DNA from 3 places in the Clostridium sp. 'White wine YQ' genome. Region 3 is predicted to be linked to each of the others. Evidence: riboswitches for the same ligand, from Rfam matches in the RefSeq annotation. Region 3 holds a riboswitch; each other region holds the start of a gene.
The links. Region 3 has a riboswitch for S-adenosylmethionine ahead of metK (methionine adenosyltransferase). Riboswitches for the same ligand answer to the same signal wherever they lie in the genome.

Region 1 (5,443 bases), on a different contig from region 3:
TTGTTGATGTGGCGAATTTTCTGAACTCCATGGGAGCAGATGTTAAGGGCGCGGGAACAGATGTTATAAGAATTAAGGGGGTAGACTCACTTAAGGGATGTAACTATAGTGTTATACCGGACCAAATTGAAGCTGGTACATTTATGATTGCAGCTGTTGCAACAGGAGGAGATGTATTAGTTAAGAATGTTATTCCTAAGCACTTAGAGTCTATTTCAGCAAAACTTATTGAAATGGGCGCTAAGGTAGAAGAGGGTGACGATTCAGTAAGAGTTTATGTAGAGGGAGCATTAAAAGGTGTAAATATAAAAACAGCACCATACCCAGGATTCCCAACTGATGTTCAGCAACCAATGTCAACTTTATTAAGTTCTGTAGCCGGAAGAAGTATTATTACAGAATCTATATGGGAAAGTAGACATAAACATATAGATGAGCTTAAGAAAATGGGAGCAAACATAAAGGTTGAAGGAAGAACTGCAATTATAGATGGAGTTAAGAAATTAACTGGAGCTATAACTAAAGCGACAGACCTTAGAGCAGGAGCAGCTATGGTTATTGCAGGACTTATAGCAGAAGGAAAAACAGAAATATTAAGTATAGAACATATAGATAGAGGGTATCCTCATATTGAAGAAAAGTTTAAAGCACTAGGAGCCCAAATAACAAGAATAGAAACTGAATAAAATTGGGGGAACAAGAGATGATTTTTTGTTCACTATATAGTGGGAGCAGCGGAAACTCAATTTTCGTTGGTTCAGAGAACGCAAAAATCTTGGTAGATGCAGGTCTTCCAGGAAAAAAGATAGATGAAGCTCTTGAATCCATAGGGCAAAATCCAAAAGAATTAGATGGGATATTTATAACTCATGAGCATACAGATCATATTAAAGGGGTTGGAGTAATATCTAGAAAATATGATATTCCAATCTACGCAAATGATTCTACTTGGTGTGCAATGGAATCAGGTTTAGGAAAAATAAAAGAACATAATATAAGAGTGATGGACAAGCGAACTACTGTAGAAATAAAAGATATTAGTGTTAAATCATTTAATATTCCACATGATGCAGCAGGACCAGTTGGATATACCTTCTTTTCTAAAGGAAAGCAAGCTAGTGTGGCAACTGACTTTGGAACATTTACAGAGGAAATAAGGGATAATATAAGAGACTCTGAGGTAATACTACTAGAGAGCAATCATGATATTGAGATGTTAAAGTATGGACCATATCCTTATGTTCTAAAAAGAAGAATTTTAAGTGAAATAGGCCATTTATCAAATGAAGATTGTGGCAAAGCTATAGTAGATTTATTTTCTAATGGAAAGCTTAAGAATTTATTTTTAGGTCACTTAAGTAATACAAATAATCACCCTGATTTAGCATATCAAACAGTAATTAATGTACTTAATGAGAACAATATTAAGGTAAATGTAGATCTTGGAGTAGCAATTGCTGAAAGGCATAGACCAAGTAATTATATAGAATTCTAAAAGGAGAGAAAACTATATGGATAACAAAATATTAGCATGTGAGGAACATATAGACGAAGCTTTAGATGAATTCATTGTAGAGAAAGAAACATTTCCAATCTTGGAGAAGGTTCAAGAAGGAGTATGTAGTTTTTGTGAAAAAGATGCAAGCTATTCCTTGGAAAAACAGGGATAACTTGCTATTACATATAAGCTTTAGTATAATTTTTCATAGGGTTTTGGTCGTAATAGTTGATTAAGTTCATAAAAGCCTTATAATAAACATAATTAAAGAAGAGGAGAAGATAAAATGAGTCTTTACAAACAATGGACCGACATGGTTGTAGAATATGTTAAAACAAGAGGAGAAGAAGCTTTTTGGGAAGAATATAGTGACATAGAAACTAGAATTTACAAAAAGTTACTAGCTAACCACAATGAAGTAGTCAAAATAAGCATAGAAGCTTTGGCTAAAGAATTTAATGCATCTAATGAGTTTGTAATGGGATTTGTGGATGGTGTTAATGATAGTTTAAAGACTCCATTTGATTTAGAAAAAGTTACTGCAGAGGAAGAATTAACTTTTGATATAGATTTTGAGAACTTATACTTTAATATGTTAGATGCTAAGGCTGAGTATTTGTATGAGTTACCACAATGGGATGGAATTTTCTCTGTTGAAAAGAGAGAAGAAATAGCTAGAAAATACAAAGATTCTAAAACAGTAAGAAACGAAAACAAAATTGGAAGAAATGATCCTTGTCCATGCGGAAGCGGAAAGAAATACAAGAAGTGCTGTGGAGCAGGAAAATAACATAAAGATAATTATAAATTAGGAATCCTTTAAAGGGATTCCTAATTTTTTTTAATTTATTATGGTGATATAATATTATTTAGGAGGGGATAGTTATGGATAGTAGTATAGCTTATGTTAAAGAGAAAAAAATTGAGAGAGTAATAGATGCACTAAATAAAAATAATATGAACGGATACCTTGTAAATTCGAAGGATGAGTTAATTGATAAAATCAAGGAACTTGTTAAAGAAGGTTCTAAAGTAGCTTGTGGTGGTTCAATGACACTTTTTGAAACAGGGGTAATAGAACACTTAAGAAGTAATAGATATGATTTTTTAGATAGATATGAAGAAGGTTTAACAGGAGAAGAAATAAAAAATATATTTAGACAATCATTTTTTAGTGATGCATATTTTGCTAGCTCTAATGCAATAACTGAAAGTGGTGAAATATATAACGTTGATGGGAATGGTAATAGAGTAGCAGCTATATTATATGGACCAGATAAGGTAATAATAGTAGCTGGAATTAATAAAATAGTTAAGGACTTAGATGAAGCAATAAAGAGAAATAGGGCAGTTTCAGCTCCGGCAAATGCAAAGAGACTTAACAAAGCAACTCCTTGTACTAGGGTTGGTTATTGCATGGATTGTAAATCACCAGATAGGATATGTAGAGAATATACAGTGATAAAAAGCCAAGGGGATAAGGATAGAATCCATGTGATTTTCTTAAATGAGGAACTTGGATATTAGAAATAAATTTAAAATATATATCTTAAGTTTCATAAAAAGGTTTGACAAAAAAACCAAAAGGTGTATATAATACTTATAAATTAAATAATAATTTTATAATCTTATCACGAGAGGTGGAGGGACTGGCCCTATGAAGCCCAGCAACCAGCGTAGGTTCCATTTAACTTATGTATTGGTGCTAATTCCTGCAGTTTTAATTAACTGGTAGATGAGAATAGATTTCTGTTGCTGTTTATCACAATGTCAGGGTTTATTCTCTGGCATTTTTTATTTTCCAAAAATATTAAGGGGGCATTATATATGTGTGGAGAGTGTGAAAAAAACGTATTAAGATTTGAAACGACAGCAGTACATGGAGATAAAGGATTTGATCCACTAACAGGGTCAATAAGTTTTCCAATTTATCAAACGGCTACCTTCAAACATGGTGGTTTAAATGAAAGTACTGGATATGATTACTCTAGACTTCAAAATCCTACGAGAGAAGAAGTAGAGAGTACGGTTGCTAAGTTAGAGGGAGCTAAATGGGGCATAGGTTTTTCTACAGGGGTAGCAGCCATAACAGCTATAATTAATTTGTTTAAGGCAGGAGATCATATTATTGTTTCAGATGATTTATATGGAGGTACCTTTAGATTATTTAGAGATATTTATGAACCTTTTGGAATTCAACATACATTTGTTGATACTACAGATCTAAATGATGTAATAAATAATATTAAAGAAAATACTAAAGCAATTTTTGTTGAAACTCCATCAAATCCTATGATGAAGGTTGCTGATATAAAAGCTATAGTTGAAATTGCAAAAGAAAAGGGAATTAAGGTAATCGTAGATAATACGTTTTTAACACCATATTTCCAAAAACCATTAAGCTTAGGTGCTGATATTGTAGTTCATAGTGGAACTAAATTTTTAGGAGGACACAATGATACATTAGCAGGATTCATAGCAACAAATGATGAGGAAATAGATGAAAAATTAAGATTTTATCATAAATCTACTGGGGCAACATTATCACCATTTGATTCATGGCTTTTATTAAGAGGTATTAAGACTCTTCATATAAGAATGGAGAAAAGCCAAGAAAATGCAATAAAAATCGCTGAATTCTTAAAGAAGCATCCAAAGGTAGAAGAGGTATTTTATGTGGGACTCCCAGAATCTAAGGGATATGAAATATCTAAAAAACAATCTACTGGCTTTGGAGCAATGATTTCATTTAAAGTTAAAGATGTGGAGGATGTAGCAAAGGTATTAAAGAAAGTAAAGGTTATAACTTTTGCTGAAAGCTTAGGGGGAGTAGAAAGCTTGATTACATATCCTCAAACTCAAACACATGCAGAGGTTCCAGATGAAATAAAAGAAAAGCTTGGGGTAACAAAAACGCTTCTTAGACTTTCTGTTGGAATTGAGAATGTTAATGATTTAATTGAAGATTTAGAATATGCATTGGGGTGATATAAATGAGATTTGGAACAAAATTAATTCATAATGGCAACGAAATAGATGAAGAAACTGGGGCATTAAGTATACCAATATATCAAGCATCAACTTATCATCAAAGAGATATCGATAACTTTGGGAAGTATGATTATTCAAGAAGTGGAAATCCTACAAGAGAAGCATTAGAAAACACTATAGCACAGCTTGAAAATGGATATAAGGGATTTGCTTTTTCATCTGGAATGGCAGCCACTTCATCAGTTTTATCAATATTTTCTGCAGGAGATCACATAGTAATTTGTGAAGATGTTTATGGGGGAACTTATAGAATAACTACTAAAGTTTTAAGCAGATTCAATATAGAATTTACTTTTGTAGATGCTTCTGATGTAGAGAATATAAGAAAAGCTATTAAAGAAAATACAAAAGCAATATTTTTAGAGACACCTTCAAATCCATTATTAAAGATAACTGACTTAAAAGGTGCTATCTCAATAGCAAAAGAAAAGGACATACTTGTTATAGTAGATAATACTTTTATGTCACCATATCTTCAAAAACCTTTAGACTTAGGAGCAGATATTGTGGTACATAGTGCAACTAAATTTATAGGTGGGCATAGTGATGTAGTTGGTGGTTTAGCAGTAGCAAAAAATAAGGACTTAGCAGATAGAATATATGCAATTCAAAATTCTTTCGGGGCGATATTAGGACCACAGGATTGCTGGTTATTACTTAGGGGAATTAAAACCCTTAAAGTAAGACTAGATGCACATCAAGAAACAGCCGGAAAACTCTCTAAGTGGTTAAGTGAAAAAGAACAAGTTGAAGAGGTTTATTATCCAGGAATAGAAGGACATCCAGGAAAAGAAATTCACTTCTCTCAAGCGTCAGGAGCTGGAGCAGTACTTTCTTTTAAGTTTAAGACTTTGGAACAAACAAAATATTTCTTAAATAATATAGAAAATGCAG
Region 2 (5,443 bases), on a different contig from region 3:
AATACCAGATGATAATGCATATTATAAAAAATAAAAAATATATGCTAATTGGAACTGCATTACTAATATTAGTATGGTGGATTGTTAGCGATATATTAAGCAATGCAATTATATTGCCTTCTCCAAGAGAAACTCTAGATTCATTAGAGATTATAGTTAGTGATAAATCATTTGCTTATACATTAATGGCAACATTACAAAGGTGTATATTGGGATTTGTAATTTCTTTAATTTTTGCTTCAATAGTAGGAATAATTGCAGCCTTAAATAAGAAAATACTTGAGATGTTACAACCTACCATGGCACTTTTAGAGACTGTCCCTACTATGGCAATAATTGTACTTGCTCTAATTTGGCTTACAAATGAAAAAGCACCCATTTTACTTGCTTCAATCGTTGTATTTCCAGTTATCTATGAAGCAGTTATTCAAGGGATTGTTGGTATAGATAAAAGCGTAATTTCTATGACAAAGGTGTATAAGGTAGGAATAACTGATAGTATTAGATATATTTACATTCCAAGTATGGCTAAAAGTGTTTTTGGGGTGCTTTCATCAGTGATAGGATTGTGTTTAAAGATGGTTATAGGTGGTGAAGTGCTAGGACAACCTAACTATGGAGTAGGAACAAGTATTCAAATGGAAAAAATGCAGTTAAATACTGCAGGAGTTTTTAGTTGGATAGTAATTTTAGTTATTTTTGTTTTATTTATAGAATCTATAATTAAACTAATGACTAAAAGATGGAGGACTTTTAATTAATGAGTGATTTTTATTTGGAAAACGTGATAAAAGAGTTTGGTGATTTACGTGTCCTAGATGATATTTCTATAAAGTTTCAAGAAGAGAAGATAACATGTATATTAGGACCTTCTGGCTGTGGGAAAAGTACGTTGTTAAATATAATTTCAGGGATAGATAAGGATTACCAGGGAAATGTAGTTGGTTTTGATGAAAAAGAAATAAGTTTCGTTTTTCAAGAAGATAGATTAATACCTTGGCTTAAAACTAAGGATAATATAGAAATTGTTCTTAAAAAGAAGTATAAAATAGAAGAGAGAAAAGAATTAATATATAAGTACACTTCAATGATGGGTATAGATAAATATTTAAATTTCTATCCTAATGAGCTAAGTGGCGGAATGAAACAAAGAGTTAGTCTTGCAAGAGCTCTATCTTACGGTGGAGAAATAATTATCATGGATGAGCCATTTAAAACTATAGATGTAAAGAATAAAAATAAACTTATAAAAGATTTTAAGACAATACAAAATGAAGAAAAAAAGACAGTGATTTTTGTAACTCATGACATAGATGAATGTTTAGAGCTTGGAGACGAAATATATATATTAACAGATAAACCAACTAAAATTAAAAGAAAAGTGAATAGTAACATATCTAAAAAAGAAATACTAGAAATAGTTGAAATGGACTAATAAACTGTAATATCGTAAAAATGAGGATTGAGTTATGGAGAAAAAATTAATTAGAGAAAATATAATTAAAAAAAGAGATTTAATTGATGCAGGCATAAAAAAAATATATGATGTGAAAATTAAAGAACTTTTAATGAATTTTGATTTGTATAATCTATCAAACAGCATTTTTATTTTTGTAGGTTTTGGGAACGAAGTTGAAACAATGAATTTAATCAAAGATGCTTTAGAAAAAAATAAAAGAGTTTATGTTCCTAAGATTGATAACAAAAATAAAGAAATGAAGGTAATTAGAATTAAATCTATAGGTGAACTAAAACCTGGATTTTGGGGGATATTAGAACCAGAATCTAATGAGGAACTAAATGAAAAGTTAGATTTGATAATAATGCCAGGGGTAGCATTTACAAGAAGTGGAGAAAGGGTAGGATATGGAGGAGGATATTATGATAAGTTTTTGGAAAAAACGGATCTAAAGATTCCTAAAGTAGTACTCGCATTTTCGCTTCAAGTCTTAGAAGAATTACCACAAGAAAGCTTTGATATTAAGGTGAATTATATTATTACAGAGAATGAAATAATTGATTGTAAAACTCTATAAATATTTAATATAGAAATGCAATATTTTTCAAAAAAATAGTTGCATTTTATTTTTTTACCATTATAATATAATTAATTAAATAATCGATGGTCTTTTATCAAGAATGGTGGAGGGACTGGCCCTATGAAACCTAGCAACAGCTAACATTCATTAAGTTAGAATTGTGCTAAATCCTGCAGGTACAGAAATTTTCTTAGTTAAATTCTGGTTATCCTGATAGATAAGAGAAAGAGTAATTTTGCGTATATAATTATGCTTTATTAGCTATTTCTACTTATCTTATAGTAGAAATAGCTTTTTTTACTATAAGATAAGCAGCAGTAATGATGATAGCTGTTTATGTTTGGTAAGAGGCCACCTTATAATAAAAAGGGGGCTTTTTTTAATGAGTAAAAATTTTAGCTTGGGAACAATCGCAGTACAAGGAGGGTATAAGCCAAATCCAGGTGAACCAAGGGTTTTACCAATATTTCAAAGTACTAGTTACCAACAAGGAGATCCAGATCATGTTGCAAAATTATTTGGATTAGAAGCAGAAGGACATCTTTATACAAGAATAAGTAATCCAACTATAGCTGCCTACGAAGAAAAGTATGCAGCACTGCAAGGAGGCGTTGCAGCTGTAGCAACCTCCTCAGGTCAAGCAGCTATATTTTATGCAATAGCCAATATAGCTAAAGCAGGGGATCATATTATATCAACATCTGCTCTTTATGGGGGAACATTTAATTTATTCAATATTAACTTAAGAAAATTTGGTATTGATGTAACATTTGTAGATCCTGAAGCAAGTGAAGAGGAAATACTAGCCTTAGCTAAAGAAAATACAAAAGCTATATATGGAGAAATAATAGGGAATCCAGGCTTGAATATATTAGATTTAGATAAGTTTTCTAGGGTAGCAAAAAAAATTGGGGTGCCATTAATTGTAGATAATACAGTACCATCTCCATATTTGTGCAATCCATTTGAGTTTGGAGCTAATATAGTTGTTCACTCTACAACTAAATATTCAGACGGGCACGCTGTTGCAGTTGGGGGAATAATTGTAGATGGAGGAAATTTTGATTGGGCAAATGGAAAGTTTCCGGAATTCACAGAGCCTGATTCAAGTTATCATGGTATAAAATATATTGAGGCTTTTGGAAAAGCTGCATATGCAGTTAAGGCAAGAGTAACTTTATTAAGAGATTTAGGGGCGGCACCTAGTCCATTTAATGCATTTTTAACTAATTTAGGACTAGAGACTTTACACTTAAGAATGGAAAGACATTCGTTAAATGCATTAAAGTTAGCTGAATTTCTATCTCAGCATCCAAAGGTTTCTTGGGTTAACTATCCATACTTAGAAGGAAATTCTCAATATGAAAGAGCTCAAAAATACCTTAAGGGTGGAGCAAGTGGAGTACTTACGTTTGGTATTAAAGGAGGGGTAGAAGAAGGGAAGAAGCTTATTAAAAACTTAGAAATTGCGACCCTAGTTGTTAATTTAGGTGATGCAAGAACTTATATTTTACACCCAGCAAGTACAACTCATGCTCAGCTTTCAGAGGAGGAGCAAAAGGCAAGTGGAGTAAGTCCAGATCTTTTGAGAATCTCTGTTGGTATTGAAGATACAGAGGATTTAATAAGAGATTTTGAGCAGGCATTAAATTTACTATAATTACTATAAAATTTAATATTGTAGACAAGTAATTGTACGGAGGGGCTATATTATAATGGTTAGGATATCTTTATTAGGATATGGAGTGGTAGGAACAGGATTAATTGAATTATTAGAAAATAATAAAGACAAGTTAGAGAATATAGAAGTAGTGTCTATTTTAGTGAGAAGTTTTGAAAAGCATAAAAATAAAAAATTTAGTGAAATACTAACAACGGATATAGAAGAATTTTTTAGCAAAGATACAGACATAGTTGTTGAGGTGATGGGTGGAATAAATCCAGCATATGACTTTGTGAAAAGGGCTTTAAGCTTAGGGCGAAATGTTGTAACGGCAAATAAGGATTTGATAGCAGAGTATGGGGGAAAGCTAATTGACCTTGCAAGAAAAAAGGGTGTTAATCTAAAATTCGAAGCTTCAGTAGGAGGGGGTATTCCTTTACTTAAGCCTTTGCTTGAATCCTTGGAGGGAAATGAAATAAAAAGCATAACAGGTATACTGAATGGAACTACAAATTTTATATTAACTAAAATGAGTAGGGAAAATCTTTGCTATAGTAAAGCATTAAGAGAGGCTCAAAAGCAAGGCTTTGCAGAAGCAAATCCAGAGTCAGATGTTCTGGGATATGATGCAGCTAGAAAATTAGCAATATTATCAACCTTAGCCTACAAGAAAAAGATCTCTTGGAAAGATATAAATACCAAAGGAATAACAAACTTGGAAAGGCAGGATTTTATATATGCCAAGGAACTCGGATATCAGATAAAACTAATTGCAGTCAGTAGAAAAGTTAAGGACGAAGTATATGCATCAGTTGAACCAGCACTAATTGATGGGGATAGTTTATTCTCACAAATAAATTATGAAGTAAATGGAGTTATATTTCATGGAGATGCAGTTGGGGATGTAAGCTTTATTGGAAAAGGTGCAGGTATGTTACCTACTGCATCAGCTGTATATAGTGATATTTTAGATATAATAAAGGGAAGAGGAGAACTTCCAACTAAATATGTGGAAGAAGTGATTATAAAGGAAACGATATATGATAAGTCATCCCTACTTATAAGAATGAATACAAATGATAAGAGGAGTGCAATAAAGGCTGTTAGAGACAAGTTCAGTAAAGCTCAATTAGTTGGTGAAAAAAAAGATGAAATTGCATTCTACTTAGAAATAGAAAGTGAAATAGAAATTATTAAACTGTTAAATGCATTAATTAAAGAAGGAAAAATAAATTCATATAGCAGACTTCCAAAAGTATCATAAAAAAAGAAGAGACCTGTGTCTCTTCTTTTATAATAGTGGAATTAAATACTCTTTTCTTCTACTTCTTTAACAATTCTAGCCTTGAACTCTTCTAAAGAAATAGCACCCTCTTCTCCATTTTTTCTACTTCTAACAGAAACTTCTTTATTAGCTTCTTCTTTTTCTCCAACAATTAGTATATATGGAGCTCTTTCAAGTCTAGCTTCTCTTATTTTATAACCTATCTTTTCAGCTCTATAATCAGCTTCAACTCTTATACCTTTATCTCTTAGACTTTTAACTACTTCATTAGCATAATCGTTATATTTATCAGAGATAGGAAGTATTTTAGCTTGAACTGGTGATAACCAAGTTGGTAGAGCTCCAGCATATTTTTCAATTAACATAGCTAAAGTTCTTTCATAACAACCAATTGAACTTCTGTGAATTATAAATGGAAGTTTTTTGTTTCCATCCTTATCTACATAAGTCATTCCA
Region 3 (5,443 bases):
TCAATATAATTTACTTAGATAAAATTGAAAAAGGTTCTGTTCTTATTGAAGACGGAAAAATAAAATCACTAAATCCCTCAAGCTATGATACTAATGAAATAATCGATGGCGAAGGATTATATCTATCTGCTGGATTTATAGATGTTCATATCCATGGTGCTGGTGGTTATGACACAATGAACGGCACCTTTGAAGCTATAAATGAAATAGCTAAAAATATAGTAAAGCATGGAACAACATCCTTTACTCCAACCACAATGACAGTAGCAGTTGAAGATATTCATAAATCAATGGAAGCAATATCATATGCTAAGACTCATGGTACTGATGGAGCAAATGTCTTAGGTGCTCACTTAGAAGGGCCTTTTATTAGCCCACAAGCTATAGGTGCACAAAATCCTAACTTCTTACAAAAACCATCAATTGAAACATATAACAATATGGTTAGTGGATTTGAAGATGCAGTTACTTCTATTACAGTTGCACCAGAAGTTGATGGTGCTCTTGAATTGATATCTTACTTAAATTCTAAAGGAGTAAGAGTTTCAGTTGGTCATACAAAAGCAACTTATAATGAAGTGGTTTCTGGTATCAAGGCTGGAATTTCTCATTCAACTCATTTATTCAATGCAATGACTGGACTACATCATAGAGAACCAGGAGCTATTGGTGCAATTTTTGATACGGATATTACTACAGAAACTATCTCTGATGGAATTCACATTGCTTACCCATCTCTAAGAGTGGCTTACAAAACTAAAACTACAGATAAGGTTTTATTAATTACTGATGCAATGGAAGCTTGTTGTATGCCTGAAGGAGAATATTCCTTAGGAGGTCAGCCTGTTTTTGTAAAGGATGGTGCTGCTAGACTTGAAAATGGAGCATTAGCAGGTTCAATCTTAACTCTTGATAAAGCTGTTAAGAATGTTTTTGATAATTCTAATTATCCTTTGTATGAAGTTGTTAAAATGGCTACTTATAATCCAGCTAGACACTGCAAAGTTGATAATAAAAAAGGCTTAATCAAAGAAGGTTTTGATGCAGATTTAGTTTTATTTGATGATAATATTAATATTAAATATTCAATTGTAAACGGAAAAATTATATTTAAAGCATAACAAACAAATACCCCCAGAATGTCAGTGACATCCTGGGGGTATTTCATTGTAAAAAACTATTACTTTAATTTTTTATTATAGTAAAGTTTTTATTTCTTCAACTCTGTTTAATTCTTCCCATGGAAGGTTTAAATCTGTTCTTCCAAAGTGACCATAAGCAGCAGTTTGCTTAAATATTGGTCTTCTTAAGTCTAGATCTCTTATTATAGCAGCTGGTCTTAAGTCGAAAACCTTATTTATGATTTCTACTATCTTATCATCAGCTATTTTTCCAGTGCCAAAAGTATCAACTTCTATAGAAACTGGTTTTGCAACTCCAATCGCATATGCTAATTCTATTTCCAATTTAGTTGCTACACCTGCAGCAACTAAGTTTTTAGCTACCCATCTTGCAGCATAAGCAGCACTTCTATCAACCTTAGTTGGATCTTTACCAGAGAATGCTCCACCACCGTGTCTTCCGTATCCACCATAGGTATCAACAATAATTTTTCTTCCTGTTAGCCCAGAATCTCCTTGTGGTCCTCCAATAACAAATCTTCCAGTTGGATTTATGTAATATTTTGTTTCACCGTCTAATAATTCAGCAGGTATAACAGCTTTAATTACATGTTCAATCATATCTGTTTTTATTTGTTCTTGAGTTACCTCTGGTCCATGTTGAGTTGAAATAACTATTGCATCAATTCTTTTAACTTTATCTCCATCATACTCAACTGTTACTTGAGTCTTTCCATCTGGTCTTAAATATTCTAATGTACCATTCTTTCTTACTTCTGATAATCTTCTTGAAAGTCTATGAGCCATTGCTATCGGTGCAGGCATAAATTCTGGAGTTTCATTTGTTGCAAATCCAAACATCATACCTTGGTCTCCAGCACCAACTGCATCAATCTTGTCCATATCCCCTTCTCTTGATTCAAGAGCCTCATCAACACCTTGTGCTATATCTGAAGATTGTTCGTCTATTGTAGTTAATACTGCACATGTTTCGCAGTCAAAGCCAAATTTTGCTCTATCATATCCAATCTCTTTTACTGTTTTTCTTACGATTTTAGGAATGTCCACATAACATGATGTAGATATTTCTCCCATTACCATAACCATACCTGTAGTAACAGTAGTTTCACAAGCTACTCTTGCATATGGATCTTTAGAGATAATGTCGTCTAATATTGAATCCGAAATTTGATCACAGATTTTATCTGGATGTCCTTCTGTAACTGATTCTGAAGTAAATAATCTTTTCATTTTTTTCTCCTTTCATTTAAAACAATACTCAGACTTTATTTTTCCAAAAAATAAAGTCTCCTCGATAAGAAGAGACTAATAATACTATTCTCTCTCTTATCTCGCAGAAATATAAATCCTGCAGGAATTGGCACCTTGTGTACACACAGGTTGCCGGGTTTCATCGGGCCCTTTCCCTCCGCCTCTCTTGATAAGAGTTATTTATTTTTACGCTATATGATTCTAACACTTTATATTATGTATGTCAATATAAAATAAGTCTATATAAAAATTATTTTTAATAACTTATTTTATTATTCTTTTAAATAAAAAAAGTAGACAAATGTCTACTTTTGGTGGAGGAGGACGGATTCGAACCATCGAAGCGATCACGCAACAGATTTACAGTCTGCCCCCTTTGGCCACTCGGGAACTCCTCCATATAATGGAGCTGGCAATAGGAATCGAACCTACAACCTGCTGATTACAAGTCAGCTGCTCTACCGTTGAGCCATGCCAGCATATTATTAATTTTTTATAGTTATAATGGTGGGCACAACAGGGTTCGAACCTGTGACCCCCTGCTTGTAAGGCAGGTGCTCTCCCAGCTGAGCTATGCGCCCTTATTTGTAAAAAATGATTAATTATTTGGTGGAGGAGGACGGATTCGAAACATCGAAGCGATAACGCAACAGATTTACAGTCTGCCCCCTTGGTCCACTCGGGAACTCCTCCATATAATGGAGCTGGCAATAGGAATCGTACATTCAACCTGCTGATTACAAGTCAGCTGCTCTACCGTTGAGCCATGCCAGCATATTATTAATTAATCATTATACACTTTATTATGAATACTATTTACAAATTATATACTATTCATTATTTACCTAACTACGTTGACCGACAATGAATAGTATAAGGGGATAACAAATAAGTTTCAACCCCTATATTTACTCATATAGCAAAATTAACTCTCTATTCCTTCATTATCCTTTATTATCCTTGTAATATATCTACTATATCAATAATCTCACATTTCTACAATAAGTTCAAGCTTCAGCATAGAAATTATAAAACCCAACTATTAAAATAGCATTTTATGTATCAATGTATTGCTCAATCTTGTCTGTATTTATATATGGATTAAGAATCCCCTTAACTTCGTTATATTCATTAGAATTTAGTCTACTTTTAAGTATCCTAAAAATTTCTTTTGCTCCATTAACTTCATCGTCAGATGCTAGTATCTGTTTAATCCTTGCAAAATCAAAGCTAGATAAGCGTTTTGCATAAAATAATAATTTAGCTTTGCTTGTCAAAGACATCTTACTTTCAATTGTACTCTTATCAACTTTAAATATCATTGCTGCTGTTAAAGCATCATCTTCATTATCTTTTACTTTCTTACTATTATCTGTGTAGCTTTTTTCAGGTATTACTTCCCCTTTGTCATCTTTGTCATCTTTGTCCTCTTTTTCTGCTTTTTTAGCTGGTTCCTCTTGTGTTTTAACATCTTCCTTTTTTGTTTCTTGTTTAGTACTTTTTTCAGAATTTGCTACCTTTTTTTCTGAAGTTTGCTTATTCACTTGTACACTGCTACCTTTTTCATTTTCGTTATTTAAAGGCTTCAATATAAAATACACACTAACAGCTGTAGCAATAATAACAATTATAGTTAGAATCTTTTTATTCATTTAATCACCTCACACTATTTAGTTTTATTGCCACTTTTTTATGTATTTATACTTTTTTTAATAAATTTAATATTCCCTTCATATATAGTATAGTACCTTTTAAATTTCTACTTAGGTTATACTTTTATTTCAGTTTTAAGAAAGGGGAATTTCTTTGAATAAGGTTAAAGTCTCATATAAAGACCCTATGTCCTATTATGAACTGGCATACTTTTTAAAAGATTATATTAATAATGAAACCATAATAATATGTATAGGTACAGATAAATGTATTGGGGATTGCCTTGGCCCAATGGTTGGAACCCTATTAATTGACACCTTACTTCCTATCCCTGTATACGGAACCTTAAACTCACCTATTCATGCATTAAATATAGACGACAAGCTTCAGGAGATATATGTAAAGCATCCTAACGCCTTAATTATAGGTATTGATGCCTGTCTTGGTGATACTGATTCTGTGGGTGAAATACACGTGAGAGATTACCCGATTCATCCTGGGAAAGGCGTAGGAAAAAAACTTCCTAAAGTAGGGGACGTCTCAATTATTGGTATAGTCGATACAAGTAATAATTCCGAAATTTTTTCAAATAGATCAATTCGACTATCCCTTATATTTGAAATGTGTAAAGTTATTGTTAAAGGAATTGTTCATAGTTATTATCTTTCATCAAGCACAAAATAAAAAATGGTCTAAAAAGTAAAAAAAGTTAATAGTTAAAGTACTAAATTATTAGTTATTACTTTAACTATTAACCTCAAAAATTTTAAAAAACTTAAAGGATGGTTAAAAAATCGTCAAAAAAGAATATAGTACTGATATTGCTAAAACCCTTTAATCATCCTTAATCTTTCATTTTAGTATATTACTATGCTCTTTGCACTTCATTTTCGATAGCTTCTGTATTATTCTTGTTTATACTTGCAAGAACCTTTCCCGATCCTAATACAACACATTCTACAGTATCATTTGCAATGTATACTCTAACTCCAGTCTCAAACTCTATTAACTTATCTAATCCATGTAATAAAGCTCCTCCGCCGGTCATTAATATTCCCTTGTCAATAATATCTGCTGCCAACTCTGGTGGAGTTTTTTCTAAAACATCATGAATTTTATCAACTATTAATCTGACAGGCTCTTCAAGTGCACTAACTAACTCCTCAGTTGTAACTTCTATGTTATCTGGTAATCCAGTAACAAGATTTCTACCCCTTACAGTTGCTGTTTCGTTTCTAGCACCTTTTAAAGCTGATGCTGCCAAGATTTTAACTTCTTCTGCTGTTTTTTCTCCAATCATTAATTTGAATTTATTTCTTATATACCTAATAATAGCTTCATCAAATCTATCTCCAGCTACTTTAATTGATGCTCTTACAACTACTCCCTTTAGAGAT

Region 1: another riboswitch for S-adenosylmethionine. It lies ahead of PTZ02_RS18730 (trans-sulfuration enzyme family protein); the one in region 3 lies ahead of metK (methionine adenosyltransferase).
Region 2: another riboswitch for S-adenosylmethionine. It lies ahead of PTZ02_RS16375 (O-acetylhomoserine aminocarboxypropyltransferase/cysteine synthase family protein); the one in region 3 lies ahead of metK (methionine adenosyltransferase).

The regions. Positions count from the first base shown of each region.
Region 1 covers NZ_JAQYUU010000011.1:52,066-57,508, forward strand. Annotated here, with positions in the region: gene PTZ02_RS18705 (UDP-N-acetylglucosamine 1-carboxyvinyltransferase) at 1-686, shown strand, start outside; gene PTZ02_RS18710 (MBL fold metallo-hydrolase) at 704-1,495, shown strand; gene PTZ02_RS18715 (CxxH/CxxC protein) at 1,512-1,670, shown strand; gene PTZ02_RS18720 (SEC-C metal-binding domain-containing protein) at 1,785-2,288, shown strand; gene PTZ02_RS18725 (lactate utilization protein) at 2,384-3,025, shown strand; SAM riboswitch class I at 3,124-3,240, shown strand; gene PTZ02_RS18730 (trans-sulfuration enzyme family protein) at 3,326-4,486, shown strand; gene PTZ02_RS18735 (trans-sulfuration enzyme family protein) at 4,492-5,443, shown strand, end outside.
Region 2 covers NZ_JAQYUU010000007.1:116,694-122,136, reverse strand. Annotated here, with positions in the region: gene PTZ02_RS16395 (ABC transporter substrate-binding protein) at 1-34, shown strand, start outside; gene PTZ02_RS16390 (ABC transporter permease) at 9-761, shown strand; gene PTZ02_RS16385 (ABC transporter ATP-binding protein) at 761-1,435, shown strand; gene PTZ02_RS16380 (5-formyltetrahydrofolate cyclo-ligase) at 1,470-2,036, shown strand; SAM riboswitch class I at 2,128-2,263, shown strand; gene PTZ02_RS16375 (O-acetylhomoserine aminocarboxypropyltransferase/cysteine synthase family protein) at 2,422-3,699, shown strand; gene PTZ02_RS16370 (homoserine dehydrogenase) at 3,755-4,966, shown strand; gene thrS (threonine--tRNA ligase) at 5,008-5,443, opposite strand, start outside.
Region 3 covers NZ_JAQYUU010000001.1:80,603-86,045, reverse strand. Annotated here, with positions in the region: gene nagA (N-acetylglucosamine-6-phosphate deacetylase) at 1-1,121, shown strand, start outside; gene metK (methionine adenosyltransferase) at 1,197-2,372, opposite strand; SAM riboswitch class I at 2,466-2,569, opposite strand; tRNA gene PTZ02_RS00445 (tRNA-Tyr) at 2,706-2,791, opposite strand; tRNA gene PTZ02_RS00440 (tRNA-Thr) at 2,798-2,872, opposite strand; tRNA gene PTZ02_RS00435 (tRNA-Val) at 2,899-2,974, opposite strand; tRNA gene PTZ02_RS00430 (tRNA-Tyr) at 3,001-3,086, opposite strand; tRNA gene PTZ02_RS00425 (tRNA-Thr) at 3,093-3,167, opposite strand; gene PTZ02_RS00420 (hypothetical protein) at 3,449-4,045, opposite strand; gene yyaC (spore protease YyaC) at 4,200-4,730, shown strand; gene PTZ02_RS00410 (rod shape-determining protein) at 4,915-5,443, opposite strand, start outside.